DNA from 2 places in the Bacillus sp. 0209A genome. Region 2 is predicted to be linked to the other one. Evidence: a T-box and tRNA genes for the amino acid it is inferred to sense, from the RefSeq annotation. Region 2 holds a T-box; the other holds one or more tRNA genes.
The links. A T-box is a leader RNA that pairs with one kind of tRNA and senses whether it is charged. The one in region 2 lies ahead of glyQ (glycine--tRNA ligase subunit alpha), so its partner is inferred to be a tRNA-Gly.
Positions count from the first base shown of each region.

Region 1: it has a tRNA-Gly gene. The T-box ahead of glyQ (glycine--tRNA ligase subunit alpha) is inferred to sense a tRNA for this amino acid. The anticodon was not compared.

Region 1 covers NZ_JBAIZV010000001.1:1,111,352-1,119,056, reverse strand. The annotation lists gene katA (catalase KatA) at 1-651, opposite strand, end outside; gene V6D44_RS05110 (hypothetical protein) at 1,084-1,620, shown strand; gene rpsN (30S ribosomal protein S14) at 1,734-2,003, shown strand; gene V6D44_RS05100 (hypothetical protein) at 2,021-2,494, opposite strand; gene V6D44_RS05095 (helix-turn-helix transcriptional regulator) at 2,496-2,696, opposite strand; tRNA gene V6D44_RS05090 (tRNA-Gly) at 2,890-2,963, shown strand; gene V6D44_RS05085 (B3/B4 domain-containing protein) at 3,054-3,677, opposite strand; gene queG (tRNA epoxyqueuosine(34) reductase QueG) at 3,760-4,920, shown strand; gene V6D44_RS05075 (amidase domain-containing protein) at 4,988-5,917, shown strand; gene trmL (tRNA (uridine(34)/cytosine(34)/5-carboxymethylaminomethyluridine(34)-2'-O)-methyltransferase TrmL) at 5,955-6,437, shown strand; gene V6D44_RS05065 (YhbD family protein) at 6,562-7,203, shown strand; gene V6D44_RS05060 (bactofilin family protein) at 7,194-7,705, shown strand, end outside.
Region 2 covers NZ_JBAIZV010000003.1:459,855-467,559, reverse strand. The annotation lists gene pgpH (cyclic-di-AMP phosphodiesterase PgpH) at 1-1,603, shown strand, start outside; gene ybeY (rRNA maturation RNase YbeY) at 1,604-2,077, shown strand; gene V6D44_RS13145 (diacylglycerol kinase family protein) at 2,058-2,429, shown strand; gene V6D44_RS13140 (cytidine deaminase) at 2,551-2,961, shown strand; gene era (GTPase Era) at 2,942-3,847, shown strand; gene V6D44_RS13130 (YqzL family protein) at 3,991-4,134, shown strand; gene recO (DNA repair protein RecO) at 4,171-4,938, shown strand; T-box leader at 4,978-5,154, shown strand; gene glyQ (glycine--tRNA ligase subunit alpha) at 5,242-6,129, shown strand; gene glyS (glycine--tRNA ligase subunit beta) at 6,122-7,705, shown strand, end outside.

The DNA of each region.
Region 1 (7,705 bases), on a different contig from region 2:
TGTTTTAAAGTGATATTTAATCCATACGCCTTCGCCTTCGGCATTGGTCCATTTGAATGTATGGCTTCCAAAGCCGTGCATGTGGCGAAGTGTCGCAGGAATCCCGCGATCAGACATCAGAATCGACACTTGGTGAAGCGATTCGGGTGAAAGTGACCAGAAATCCCATACAGCTGTAGGGTTTTTCAAGTGTGTTTTTGGATCTCTTTTTTGTGTATGGATGAAATCAGGGAACTTAATCGCATCGCGGATAAAGAATACCGGTGTATTGTTACCGACGATGTCATAGTTTCCTTCTTCAGTATAAAATTTAACGGCAAATCCGCGCGGGTCGCGAACTGTGTCAGCCGAGCCAAGTTCACCGGCAACTGTTGAGAAACGGATGAACAACGGTGTGCGTTTGCCGACTTCAGAAAGGAAAGCGGCTTTCGTGTATTTTGTTACATCGTTTGTTACTTCAAAATATCCGTGAGCGCCTGCTCCTTTGGCGTGAACAACACGCTCAGGAACACGTTCTCTATTGAAATGGGCCAATTTTTCGAGTAAGTGTACATCTTGGATTAAAGTTGGTCCGCGAGAACCGGCAGTCATTGAATTTTGGTTATCTCCAACCGGGGCGCCCCAGCTAGTTGTCAGTTTATTTGAACTCATGTGATCACCTCTTGGAATTTATAAGAACATAATATCATCTCTAAGTAAAAAGTCAATATTATTTTATAATCATTATAAAATAGTTATCTCTATTAAGCGATATCTAGTATTGAAAATGATGATAAACCCCTGTCATAACAGTCTTTAAAACAATGAAAATTTGTGTGGTAATGATTTTTTCTTTTCTATTTGCGAAACAAGCAGAGTAAGTGATAAACAGGCAGACAAAATCTCGCTTAATTAGAGTTGGTTTATGACTGGTATCCTCACTTAGAAAAGTGTTTATTTTGCAGACTTACTTGGCTTTTGCTTCTGCCAATAAGGCGCCGGTTTAAGTAAAACACAGCACTTGAACACATGGTATGATATGTAAAGAAGGGAGCTGATTTTCTGAAAACATTGATAAGCACAACAATCATTTGCCTGATTGCTATGCTGTCAGCATGCGAAGATACAAAACAAATGGAAATCAAAGAGGCGGATATGTCAGATCTCGAAAAAAATAGAATGGATGTTGCAGCCTCACAAACCTTCACTGCCGAGGTCGCAAATATCAGCGATAGCATTTCTGGAGCTGAAATGTATATAGAGCATTATCAAAATGGAAAACTTCTTGAAACCATTGGACCGGTAAGTGCAGATTACTCGGAGGAAAAACCCGATTCATTACAATTTGTTTGCTTTGAGAATGAGGAGGGAGAAGGTAAGAATAAACTGAGCACCGTTCATTTTGGAATTGTGGATAAACAAGGAAATATTGCGGCTGATTCGTCGTTTCGGCGTGATGATAGCGCGGCACAGGGAGTGACTCAGAAGATTTCGTCGGCTGAACCGATTTCTTTCGAAAAACCTGTATTGATCGGCAGCAGTATTAAAGGGACTGACGAACCAATGCACACCTCTGAACACAAAAAAGAGCTCATTAAGCATCAAGATGCGCTACTGTATTATGTGGAATTGCATCATTAGAAACGGGCGGCTTCAGGCCGTCTGTTTTACAAAGCGGTATACTTGCTTTTTTGAATCGTGCGTGATACATTTTAAATCGTAATAATTTCGATTTAAAAAGGAGGCTATGTGACTTGGCTAAAAAATCAAAAGTGGCAAAAGAGTTAAAACGCCAGCAGCTTGTTGAACAATACGCTGATATTAGACGCGAGCTGAAAGAAAAAGGAGATTACGAGGCACTCAGCAAGCTGCCGAGAGATTCGGCACCGGGAAGGCTCCACAATCGCTGCATGGTAACAGGGCGCCCGAGAGGATATATGAGGAAGTTTAAAATGTCCAGAATCGCTTTCAGGGAGCTGGCTCATAAAGGCCAGATTCCCGGTGTGAAAAAAGCGAGCTGGTAAGAAAAAACTCCGGCCGATTACAGCGCGCCGGAGTTTTTTTCGTTTTTCTTGAAAGCGATGACGTAGGATAGGTGCTGGATGATCATGATGATAAACACAATAATAATTGGGAAAAACGGAATATGCGATTGAAAAAGCGGATAAAAAATGAGAAGAACCGCTGCGGCAGGAAGCGAGAAATAGACGGCGATATAAGACGCGCGGCATGCTTTTGCCGTCATCATCTGCTCTCTTTCATCCTGCTCTTCAAATTCATCAGGCAGGAGAAGCTGCTTTCGGGCAGGACGGCTTTTCTTATGCAAGTACATATAAACCGCAGCCGCCGCAATAAACAGAATAAAGGGAGTGAGGTTTAATTCAAACACCATCTCGCCGCTCTTTGTACGGGAAAAGGCCGCTATGCCTTCAGAGGCTTTAAAGTATGCAATCAGCGTCCAGCATGCAAGGCCAAACAAAACTAGTTGAAAAGCTGCTTTTGTTTTCATGCTCATCTTAGTATTCCTCCTCTAACCAAAAGACATCCTCCATTTTCATGGAGAAAGCTTTGCAGATTTTTAGTGCTAACAACAGTGAGGGAACATAGTCGCCTTTTTCGATAGCTGCCACCGTTTGTCTTGTGACGCCGACTGTTTCTCCGAGTTTTTCCTGAGAATAGCCCAAACGCGCCCTCAGCTCTTTCACTTTATTTTTCATCATGACGTCTGTCCCCTTCACAATCTCATTTGATTATATTGTATAGTATATTTAACATTATGTAAATGCAACTTAACAACTTTACAAAAAGAAAACATTTTTTCGACAAAATTTTTATACTCCCTTGACGAAAAATCAATAAACGTGTAATATAAAAAAAGTCAGAGCAATACTGTTACTGACTATCACAAATGCGGGTGTAGTTTAGTGGTAAAACCTCAGCCTTCCAAGCTGATGTCGTGAGTTCGATTCTCATCACCCGCTCCATACATACGTTATTAACGCAGTGTTTCGTTTCTTAGATAAACGAAGTATTGCGTTTTTTTATGTAAAAAAGAACACATTATCTGTGTTCTTTTACGTAAGCCAATGTACTGTATGGGCGCCGCCGTGAATTTGTTCAAACATTTTCGTTAATGATGATAAGAGTTTAACAGCGCTGCTTTTTTTTATGGATGGCGGGAAAAAGATGATTTGCAGCATGTTCTTGGTCTCGTTAGTAACGGGAAAGCGATTGACGCTGTTTTTGAAATCGCCAAATATGCCGTTTTCATCAGAGAAAAGCAGGATGTTTTCTTTTTCTCCCAACGAGATTCGGACTGGCTCATGAAGCTTTCCGGCGTCATAAATCATAATGGGCAGAGAATATTTTAATGCGAAAAAATCGATGGTGTCATGGGCTGAATCCTTGCTTTCCAGGAATTGTTCTTTGGATATCGGGATCAGCATGTCCTCCATTGGAGTTGTTTCTCCCTCAAATGAAGGGGTAAGCTGTTTAAAAAGTTCTCGCCATTCCTTGACGAAGGGTTCATCGGATATTCCGCCGTCCGCATAATCAAAAAACAAGGATTCTTGAAATAGGCGAAGCCTGCCTTTCAGCATTTGCGGAGAGGAACCAACTTCGATATTCTCATAAATCACAGCCGCCGCGTGTAAGCCGGGCGCACGTTCAGTAATAACAGAATCAAGTTTGATATTCACAAGCATTCACTCCAGATACGGGATATCAACCTATTATAAACGCTGTATCGTTTTATCACAAAGAAAGGAGGCTGTGCAAAGCATGAACATTTATCAGCTCAAAGAAGAATTAATTGAATACGCGAAAAGCATTGGCGTGGACAAGATTGGTTTTACGACCGCTGATACTTTTGACAGTTTAAAAGACCGTTTGATTCTTCAAGAATCACTCGGCTACCTCTCCGGCTTTGAAGAGCCGGATATCGAGAAAAGGGTGACGCCGAAGCTGCTTTTGCCGAAAGCGAAATCAATTGTGGCGATTGCTCTCGCATATCCTTCTAGAATGAAGGATGCGCCGAGAAGCACGAGAACTGAGCGCAGGGGCATTTTTTGCAGAGCCTCCTGGGGCAAAGACTATCACGATGTGCTAAGGGAAAAGCTCGATCTGCTGGAGGAATTTCTGAGAAGCAAGCATGAGGATATCAGAACCAAGTCAATGGTCGATACAGGTGAATTATCTGATCGGGCGGTTGCGGAGCGTGCGGGTATCGGATTCAGCGCGAAAAACTGTATGATCACAACGCCTGAGTATGGTTCTTATGTGTATTTAGCGGAAATGATCACAAATATACCTTTTGAACCCGATGTGCCGATTGAAGACATGTGCGGCTCCTGCACGAAATGTCTGGACGCCTGCCCGACGGGAGCACTGGTCAATCCGGGACAGCTGAATGCGCAGCGCTGCATCTCTTTTCTGACCCAGACGAAAGGATTTTTGCCTGATGAATTCCGTACAAAGATCGGAAACCGTCTGTATGGGTGCGATACGTGCCAAACGGTGTGTCCTCTTAATAAAGGGAAGGACTTTCATCTTCATCCGGAAATGGAGCCTGATCCTGAGATTGCTAAGCCGTTATTGAAGCCGCTCTTAACCATCAGCAACCGGGAATTTAAGGAGAAATTCGGACATGTTTCAGGTTCTTGGCGCGGGAAGAAACCGATTCAGAGAAACGCCATTCTCGCCCTTGCCCATTTTAAAGATGCTTCCGCACTGCCTGAATTGACGGAACTGATGCATAAGGACCCGCGTCCTGTTATCAGAGGAACAGCTGCATGGGCGATCGGTAAAATCGGAGACCATGCATACGCGGAAGAGCTTGAAAAAGCGTTGGAAAAAGAGAAGGATGAAGAGGCAAATCAGGAAATTGAAAAAGGAATTGAGTTGCTAAAAGCTTCTGGCATGACTAAACAAGGCCTGTCCTGACATACGTATAGAACAGAAGGCAAAAACACTTGAGATGCATCCAAGTGTTTTTTCTCTATAACAAAGTATGGCGGGTGGGGTGAGCTTGAAGCACATATTAGAACAATTAGCGGAGGAGCGGCTGAGCTATTTGGTGAACGGGCATGCTATGAGACAGGAGTCTGAAGTCGGAGACCTAGAAGTCATGGAGCGAAAGAAGAAGCTTCTGGAAAAGCGTAAAGTTGATATCGTAAAAGCGAAAGCGAAGGCCGTCATCGGTCATGCGCGGATTGAGGATGACGGAACGACCTGCATGATGTATACCATCCATTATGAATACGTGTGTAAGGAGCAGGACGACAGCTTGTATATGGAAGAGCACATAGAGGAGCGGGTGGCTTTCCTTTATGATCACATTTTAATTAGTGATCAGGAAATTGAGAAAAAGCCGGCTGGATTTCATGAAGGGACCAGCATTATTGACTATTCTCAAGAGGAAAGAGAAGCGTTTGGCAGGGCATTTCAATACGATCGTCTCGGTGCTGTGCAATATGCCGAGAAATTTTGGAACAAGCGCAACCCGGCTTATAAAAATTTCAGCGATAACTGCACGAATTTTATTTCTCAGTGTCTTCATGCGGGAGACGCACCGATGCGCGGCCATCCAAACAGAGGGTCAGGCTGGTGGATGAAACAAAGTTCATGGAGCTACAGCTGGACGGTGGCTCATTCTATGAAAATGTTTTTGTCGAATTCAAAGGCCGGCCTGCGTGCGGTGCGGGTGAAATCAGCGGAAGAACTGGTGCCGGGTGATGTGATTTGCTATGACTTTGAAGGAGACGGCCGGTTTAATCATACAACGATTGTCGTGGCGAAGGACAAAGGCAATATGCCGCTTGTTAACGCCCAGTCGTATGACAGCCGGATGAGATTTTGGTCGTATGAGGATTCTACGGCATATACGCCGTCAATACGATATGCCTTTTTTCATATCGTTGATGATACGACAAAAGCATAATTAATGATATAATGATGGGCGGATAAGAAAAACAGAGGTGAACATTGTGGCATTACATGTCGTTTTATATCAACCAGAAATTCCCGCTAACACAGGGAATATTGCACGTACTTGTGCAGCAACCAATACAACGCTCCACCTGATTCGTCCGCTCGGCTTTTCAACAGATGATAAAATGCTGAAGCGTGCCGGGCTCGATTATTGGGAGTTTGTTAACGTTGTCTATCATGATTCGTTGGAAGAATTGTTTGAGGCATATCAAAAAGGCCAGTTTTTCTTTATTACGAAATTCGGTCAGCAGCCTCATACATCATTTGATTACACTGAGCTTGACGAAGATTATTTCTTCGTGTTCGGAAGAGAAACAAGCGGTTTGCCAAAGGATTTAATTCAAAATAATATGGACCGCTGCCTGCGTCTTCCGATGACAGAGCACGTCAGATCATTAAACCTGTCCAATACCGCGGCGATTCTTATTTATGAAGCATTGCGCCAGCAAAATTACCGTGATTTAAAATAGTGAAAAAACCCGCTCATCAATGATGGGCGGGTTTTTTATGTTATTAGGGATGCTTTGTTTTGTATTTGGGCTTAACAACGTAACAGTGTTATGTTACAATGAATCCATCGAAGGAGCTGGACCTATGGAAGAACAATTAATCTCTAAAAAAGAATTACTTGAAAAAACATCGATTTCTTACGGTCAACTGTATCGGTGGAAGCGGAAAAACTTAATTCCTGAGGAATGGTTTATTCGCAAGTCCACATTTACAGGGCAAGAGACGTTTTTTCCGAGAGAGGATATTTTAAAACGCATTTCAATGATTCAAAAGATGAAGGAAAATTTGTCACTGGATGAAATGAGGGAAATGCTGTCGCCGAAAATGAAGGATGTCAGCATGACCGCTGATGATTTGATTCATAAAGGTTTGATTTCAAGGACTGCTCTTGATGTCTTTTCAGAAGGCGGCGAGAATTCGGTTTTTTCTTCACGTGATCTGCTTTCGCTGTATGTGCTTGAAGGGCTGCTGCAGTCCGGAAATGTGAGCTTGGCAGAAGCGAAAATGGCTGCAGGGGTGTTAAAGCAGCATGATACTGAAGAGATCAAGAAACAGACGGAGCTGATTATGCTGCGGAAGCTCGGTGTCACAACTTGTTTTATAGCGGCCGCGGCGGACAGCATTCTATTTGAGTCATCCGTCAAGGTTGTGGAACGGGTAGATTTAGCTAAGGCGTCAGAGGAATTAAAAACAACATATATGCAGGAGGGCCATCAATGGATGTAATGGAAAAGCTGGTGATAAACGGATCAGGAAGTTCAAAGGGAGGAACGTTTCAATCAGTTGAGATTAACGGCAGCGGAACAGTGGCAGGGGACGTAGAGTGTGAGACTTTTTCTTTTAACGGAACTGGAAAAGCTGACGGCAGCGTCAAAGCGAAAGCGGTAACCATCAGCGGTTCAGGTAAGATACATGGAGACGTTGAAGCAGAATCTATTCGGATTAACGGAACAGGTTTAATTGAGGGAGAGGTATCTGCAAAACAATTGAATATCGCTGGATCATCGACATTTGGCGGTACAGTCAAGGCTGATGACATTGTCATTAGCGGAAAAGCAGTCATGGAAGCGGATTGTGAAACGGAAACCTTTCAATCGGAAGGGAAATGCAACATCAGCGGGCTCTTAAATGCTGACCAAGTGATTATAAAGCTTTCTGCCGGGGAAAGTAATGTGCGTGAAATTGGCTGCCGCCATCTTCAAGTGACTGGCAGAAAAGGGATGCTGAC
Region 2 (7,705 bases):
AATTTCGTCGGATAAACTATCTGATGCAAAGGATCGTGTAGAAAAAGAGCTAAAGAGCAATTCGATCCCGTCTAAATACTTGGCAGCTGCGACAGAAATCGGGCGTTTTGCTATTATTCCGAATTACGTCTTCAATCCGAAAGCGACAGAGGCAAAAAGGCAGGAAGCGTCAGACAATGTCCAGCAGGTTCAGATCAAACAGGGCCAGGTGCTTGTGGAAGAAAATGACCTCATTGACCGGGAAGTGTACAGAAAACTCGAGCTGACCGGGTTATTAAATAACTCAAATCTCTTTAAACCGATCAGCGGCCTATTAATTATGATCGGACTTTTCATCGCAACGCTTGTATACTACTTTGAAAAACAAAAACAAAACCTGAAGTTTAAAAAACAATCTATCCTGCTGTTTTCCATTATCACAACGCTTTTGCTTGTTATCATGGAGGTTGTCAGTTTATTTCAGAAGATGGAATATAATAATATCGGCTATCTTGTTCCTATTGCGGCCGGCGCGATCTTAATCAAGCTGCTGATGAATGAACGCATTGCCATTTTGGGAAGTATCATTCTTGCGATTTGCGGGAGTATGATGTTTAATCAGGGTGTGACGGGAACTTTCAATTATGTCATAGGAATTTATTATTTGATCAGCGGGATTTCAGGTGTTTTATTTTTAGGAAAACACAATGCCAGATCAAAGATTTTGCAGACCGGGCTTTTCGTGGCGTTTATTAATATGATTGTCGTTCTTTCCTTATTATTGATTCAAAACACTGCGCTGTCGGGTCTTGAAATCGGCACGTTAATGCTGATGGGGGTTGTCTCGGGGTTTGCTTCGTCTGTATTAATCATCGGCCTGATGCCGTTTTTTGAGACAGGATTTGGCATTTTATCCACTATGAGGCTGCTCGAGCTGTCTAATCCTAACCATCCGCTGCTGCGCAAAATATTAACAGAAACACCAGGTACATATCATCACAGTGTAATGGTCGCCAATTTGTCAGAGGCAGCCTGTGAGGCGGTGGGGGCTAATGGTTTGCTTGCTAGAGTTGGCGCGTATTATCACGATCTCGGAAAAACAAAGCGCCCGCAATATTTTATTGAAAATCAAATGAATATTGACAATCCGCATGACAAGCTGTCTCCTCAGCTGAGTAAAAATATTATCATCTCGCATACCACTGACGGTGCGAACATGCTGAGAAGCTATAAATTTCCGCAAGAGCTTGTCGACATTGCTGAGCAGCATCATGGAACCTCGCTGTTAAAGTTCTTTTATTATAAAGCGAAGGAAAAAGGCGACCAGATTACAGAAGAAGAGTTCCGTTATCCGGGACCGAAGCCGCAGTCAAAGGAAGCTGCGATTATATCTGTTGCTGATAGTGTTGAAGCGGCCGTCAGATCCATGCATAATCCAAATCCAGAACGAATTGAAAAGCTTGTCCGGGGTATCATATCCGATAAGCTGCAGGACGGACAGTTCAGCGAATGCGATTTGACATTTAAAGAGCTGGATACAATCGCCAAAACACTCTGTGCAACATTAAAAGGAATTTTCCACTCCCGGATCGAATATCCGGAGGCTACTAAGAAGGTGAAATAAATGAGTTTACTGATTGATATTGTTGATGAAACGGGGAGTGTCTCAGAAGAGATGCTCAAAGAAGTAGAGCATCTGCTTCAATTTGCCGCTGAGCGTGAAGGCGTTCAGGATCAGGCTGAAGTTTCTGTCACGATCGTTACCAATGAAGACATACAGCAGATTAATAAAGAGTACCGCGGAAAGGATGCCCCGACAGATGTCATCTCATTCGCTCTTGAAGAGGAGGGCGAGGGCGAGGTCGAAATTTTGGGCGCGGAAATGCCCCCGGTTTTAGGTGATATTATCATCAGTGCGGACCGCACAAGGGAGCAGGCCGAAGAATATAACCATTCTTTTAAGCGAGAGCTCGGATTTCTTGCCGTGCATGGATTTCTGCATCTTTTAGGATATGACCATATGACGAAAGAGGAAGAAGAGGAGATGTTTACTAAGCAAAAGGATTTGCTGGACGCCTATGGACTCAAGAGATCATAGAAATGAGCTGCAGCGATTCTTCAAAAGCTTCGTGCATGCAGGCCGAGGCATCCGGGAAACAGCGCGGACGGAACGTAATTTCCAGTTTCATGCTGCAGCCGTGTGTGCTGTTCTCATTTGCGGCTTCCTCGTGGGGCTCAGTCTGATTGAGTGGGCGATTATTTTCCTTTTGATCGGCGGAATGCTTTCGCTAGAGCTTTTAAATACAGCCATTGAACATACGGTTGATTTAATAACAGACAAACATCATCCACTTGCTAAAGCGGCTAAGGACGCTGCCGCAGGGGCTGTTTGCGTTTTTGCCGTCATTTCGTGTATCATTGGTTTACTTATTTTTTTGCCAAAGCTGTAAGATTGAAAATTCTTACATTTATTTTACATTTTTAGAAATGGGCGTGAAAAAATGCGCGCGATTATGTAAAATATAAAGTGATAGCGGTACCATTTTATAGGTAAGAGAGGAACATGTACACATGAACAGACAGGAATTGATAACAGAAGCATTAAAAGCACGTGATATGGCGTATGTGCCGTATTCCAAGTTTCAAGTCGGAGCCGCTCTTCTTACCAAAGATGGAAAAGTGTACAGAGGCTGCAACATCGAGAACGCGGCATACAGCATGTGCAATTGCGCTGAGCGTACCGCTTTATTTAAAGCTGTTTCTGAAGGGGATACAGAGTTTCAGATGCTGGCCGTTGCGGCTGACACCCCTGGTCCGGTATCTCCGTGCGGAGCATGCCGCCAGGTGATTTCTGAGCTTTGCACAAAGGACGTTATTGTCGTGATGACTAATTTACAAGGACAAATAAAAGAAATGACTGTGGAAGAATTATTGCCAGGCGCATTTTCATCGGAGGATTTACATGACGAACGAAAGCTTTAAATCAGGATTTGTATCTATTATTGGAAGACCAAACGTTGGAAAGTCTACATTTTTGAACAGAGTCATTGGACAAAAAATCGCTATCATGAGCGATAAGCCCCAAACGACGAGAAACAAGGTGCAAGGAGTTCTGACGACAGGTACATCACAAACCATCTTTATTGACACACCAGGGATTCATAAGCCTAAGCATAAGCTTGGGGACTTTATGATGAAAGTGGCGCAAAATACATTAAAAGAAGTCGATTTGGTCTTGTTTATGATCAACGCCGAGGAAGGCTACGGGAAGGGCGACGAATTCATCATTGAGAAATTGCAGAATATGTCCACGCCTGTATTTTTAATCGTAAACAAAATTGACAAAATTCATCCCGATCAGTTGCTACTGTTAATTGACGAATACCGCGGACGTTATCCTTTTAAGGAAGTTGTTCCGATTTCTGCTCTAGAAGGAAATAATATCGAAACATTGCTCACTCAGATTGAAGCGTATTTGCCGGAAGGACCGCAATTCTATCCGAGTGACCAGGTAACCGACCACCCGGAGCGCTTTATCATTTCCGAACTCATCAGGGAAAAAGTGCTGCATTTGACAAGAGAAGAGATCCCGCACAGCATTGCGGTGGCCATCGAATCAATCAAAGGGCAGGACAATGGTTCTGTACACGTAGCGGCGACGATTGTGGTCGAACGGGATTCCCAGAAAGGCATTGTGATCGGGAAAAAAGGAAGCCTGCTGAAAGAGGTCGGAAAAAGAGCGAGAGCGGATATTGAAGCATTGTTAGGCTCCCGTGTCTACCTTGAATTATGGGTCAAAGTGCAGAAAGACTGGCGTAATAAAATGTCCCAGCTGCGCGATTTTGGCTTTAAAGAGGATGAATATTAATCTCTAGCTGTGTCATTATCTCACAGGATCAGGGATACATTAACAAATTTTGTTTAACATGAAATGGAGGACATCAGGTCAAGATAAAGGTAAGAATTTGGAGTTTAGGTAAGCTAGTTTAACTACAGAAAGGTGGGTTTCTTGTGTTGAATTTTACCTGGAACGTATTTTCTCAAACAGGAAATGTTGATACGTATCTTCTTTTTAAAGAACTGGAAAAAGAGAACATAGAAAGACCCGAAGAACTAGAAGATGAGCTAGCCCGATTTGATTATCCAATTTTATAAACCTCTTGGCCGCTCCTGCTTTAGGAAGGTGCGGAAATGCTGACAAAATGTGAAGGAATCGTTCTTCGCACAAATGATTACGGAGAGACGAATAAAATCGTTACTTTACTGACAAGAGAACACGGAAAAGTAGGTGTTATGGCAAGAGGCGCCAAAAAAACGAACAGCCGTTTATCAGCAGTCAGCCAGCCCTTTTTGTATGGTTCATTCTTAATGCAAAAAACAACCGGCCTCGGAACACTTCAGCAGGGTGAAATGATCCTCAGCATGAGAGGCATCAGGGAAGATTTGTTTTTAACAGCATATGCTGCATATATTACCGAGTTAGTCGACAGAGGCACTGAAGAAAAAAAGCCAAACCCTTATTTGTTTGAATTTATTTTAGAATCGCTTAAACAGCTGAACGAAGGAACAGACCCGGATGTTATCATCTTTATCGTTCAAATGAAAATGCTCGGTGTCATGGGGCTGTATCCCGAGCTCAATCACTGTGTGCATTGTAAAAGCCAGGATGGGAGCTTTCATTTTTCTATCCGTGATAACGGTTTTATTTGCCACCGCTGTTTTGAAAAAGATCCTTACAGGGTTCCGATTAAACCGCAAACGGCAAGGCTGTTGAGACTGTTTTATTACTTCGATCTATCAAGGCTGGGCAATGTCTCCTTAAAACAGGAAACAAAAGCTGAATTGAAGCAAGTGATTGATTTATATTATGAAGAATACTCAGGGTTATATTTAAAATCAAAGCGCTTTTTAGATCAAATGGAGAGCATGAAACATCTTATGGGTGAAAACAAAAGTTGACATCTGGTCCATCTTTTTATATGATCATTTATTATAAAATATGTTGCAGTGAGAGAAAGAAGTACTTGCGTTTACCTCATAAAAGCGACCTTAGGGCGGTGTAAGCTAAGGGATGAGCACGCAACGAAAGGCATTCTTGAGCAATTTCAAAAAAAGAGGCTGGGATTTTGATCTCAGCAACTAGGGTGGAACCGCGGGAGAACTCTCGTCCCTATGTTTGCGGCTGGCAAGCATAGAGACGGGAGTTTTTTGGTTGCCGCCGCAGTCATCTGATAAAGGAAAAGTAAAGTGGAGGTGCTTGAAATGAATATTCAAGACATGATTCTAACCTTGCAGCAGCATTGGTCCAGTCAGGGCTGTGTGCTTATGCAGGCTTACGATGTAGAAAAAGGGGCCGGCACGATGAGCCCGTATACATTTTTGCGCAGTATCGGCCCTGAGCCGTGGAAAGTGGCTTATGTAGAGCCTTCCAGACGGCCTGCCGACGGCCGCTACGGGGAGAACCCGAACAGACTGTATCAGCATCATCAGTTTCAGGTCATTATTAAACCGTCTCCTGATAACATTCAAGAGCTGTATTTAGATTCCTTGCGCGCTCTTGGAATTGATCCGCTTGAGCATGATATTCGCTTTGTTGAAGACAACTGGGAGAACCCGTCTTTAGGCTGCGCGGGTCTTGGCTGGGAAGTATGGCTTGACGGAATGGAAATTACACAATTTACGTATTTCCAGCAGGTCGGAGGACTAGAGTGTAAACCAGTTTCTGTAGAGATTACGTACGGAATTGAGCGTCTCGCGTCTTATATCCAGGATAAAGAGAATGTGTTCGACTTGGAATGGACGTCAGGGTTCACAGTAAAAGATTTATTCATGATGGCGGAATACGAGCATTCCGTTTATACGTTTGAAACGTCAGACGTCGATATGCTGTTCCAATTGTTCAGCACGTATGAAAAAGAAGCGATCAAACAAATGGATAACGGGCTTGTTCATCCAGCATATGACTATGTGCTAAAATGCTCGCACACCTTCAACCTGCTTGACGCCAAAGGTGCGATCTCAGTTACCGAGCGGACAGGCTATATCGCAAGAGTGCGGAATTTAGCGAGAAAAGTAGCAAAAACCTATTATGAGGAACGAGAAAAACTAGGGTTCCCAATGCTTAAAGGGGAGGGTGCTTCTCATGAGTAAACAGGATTTATTTTTAGAGATTGGATTAGAGGAAATGCCGGCGCGCTTTTTAAATGACAGCATGGTTCAGCTCGGAGAGAAGCTGACAGGCTGGCTAAAAGAAAAAAATATCACTCACGGTGAAGTGAAGCTCTTCAATACACCTAGACGTCTAGCTGTATTCGTAAAGGATGTAGCAGAAAAGCAGGATGATATAAAAGAAGAAGCAAAAGGGCCAGCGAAAAAAATTGCTCTTGATGCAGACGGGAACTGGACAAAAGCGGCAATCGGCTTTTCAAAAGGCCAAGGCGCAGACGTGAAAGATCTGTACATCAAAGAAGTAAAAGGCACAGAGTATGTATTTGTGCAAAAATTCCAAGCCGGACAAGAAACGAAGTCGCTTCTGCCGGAACTGAGCGGTTTGGTTACGAGCTTGCACTTCCCGAAAAACATGCGTTGGGGAAATGAAGATTTGCGTTATATCCGGCCAATCAAATGGATTGCCGCTTTATTTGGACAGGATGTCATTCCATTTTCGATCACAAACGTTGAGTCTGGCCGGACAACACAGGGACACCGTTTCCTCGGACATGAAGTGTCAATTGAATCACCTTCTTCCTATGAAGAGCAGCTGAAAGAACAGCATGTCATCGCTGACCCTAACATCCGGAAACATATGATTCAATCTCAGCTGGAAGCGATGGCCGCAGAAAACAATTGGAACATTCCAGTAGACGAAGACCTTCTTGATGAAGTGAATCATTTAGTAGAATACCCGACAGCTCTTTACGGTTCATTTGAATCTGAGTTTCTGACAATTCCTGAGGAAGTGCTTGTCACGACAATGAAAGAGCATCAGCGCTACTTCCCTGTCAAAGACAAAAACGGTGATTTGCTGCCTCACTTTATCACAGTCCGAAATGGAAACAGCCACGCGATCGAAAATGTAGCCCGTGGCAATGAAAAAGTGCTGCGCGCGCGTTTATCTGATGCTTCATTCTTCTACAAGGAAGATCAGAAATTAAACATTGATGCAAATGTGAAGAAGCTTGAGAACATTGTTTTCCATGAAGAGCTTGGTTCTCTTGCTGATAAGGTCAGAAGAGTCACTGCAATCGCAGAGAAGCTTGCCGTCCGTCTTCAGGCTGATGAAGATACATTAAAACATGTGAAGCGGGCTGCTGAAATTTCTAAATTCGATCTTGTCACACATATGATATACGAATTCCCTGAGCTTCAAGGAATTATGGGTGAAAAGTATGCGAAAATGCTTGGAGAAGATGAAGCTGTGGCTGCGGCAGTAAACGAACACTATATGCCTAGATCAGCAGGCGGAGAAACGCCTTCTACTTTCACCGGAGCTGTTGTAGCAATGGCGGATAAGCTGGATACAATCGCTTCATTCTTCTCTATCGGCGTAATTCCGACTGGTTCACAGGATCCTTACGGCCTGCGCCGCCAAGCGAGCGGTATTGTTGCGATTCTTCTTGACCGCAACTGGGGAATTTCGTTTGAAGAGCTGCTTACTTTCGTACAAACGGAAAAAGAAAATGAACTGCTGGATTTCTTCACTCAGCGTCTGAAATATGTCTTGAAT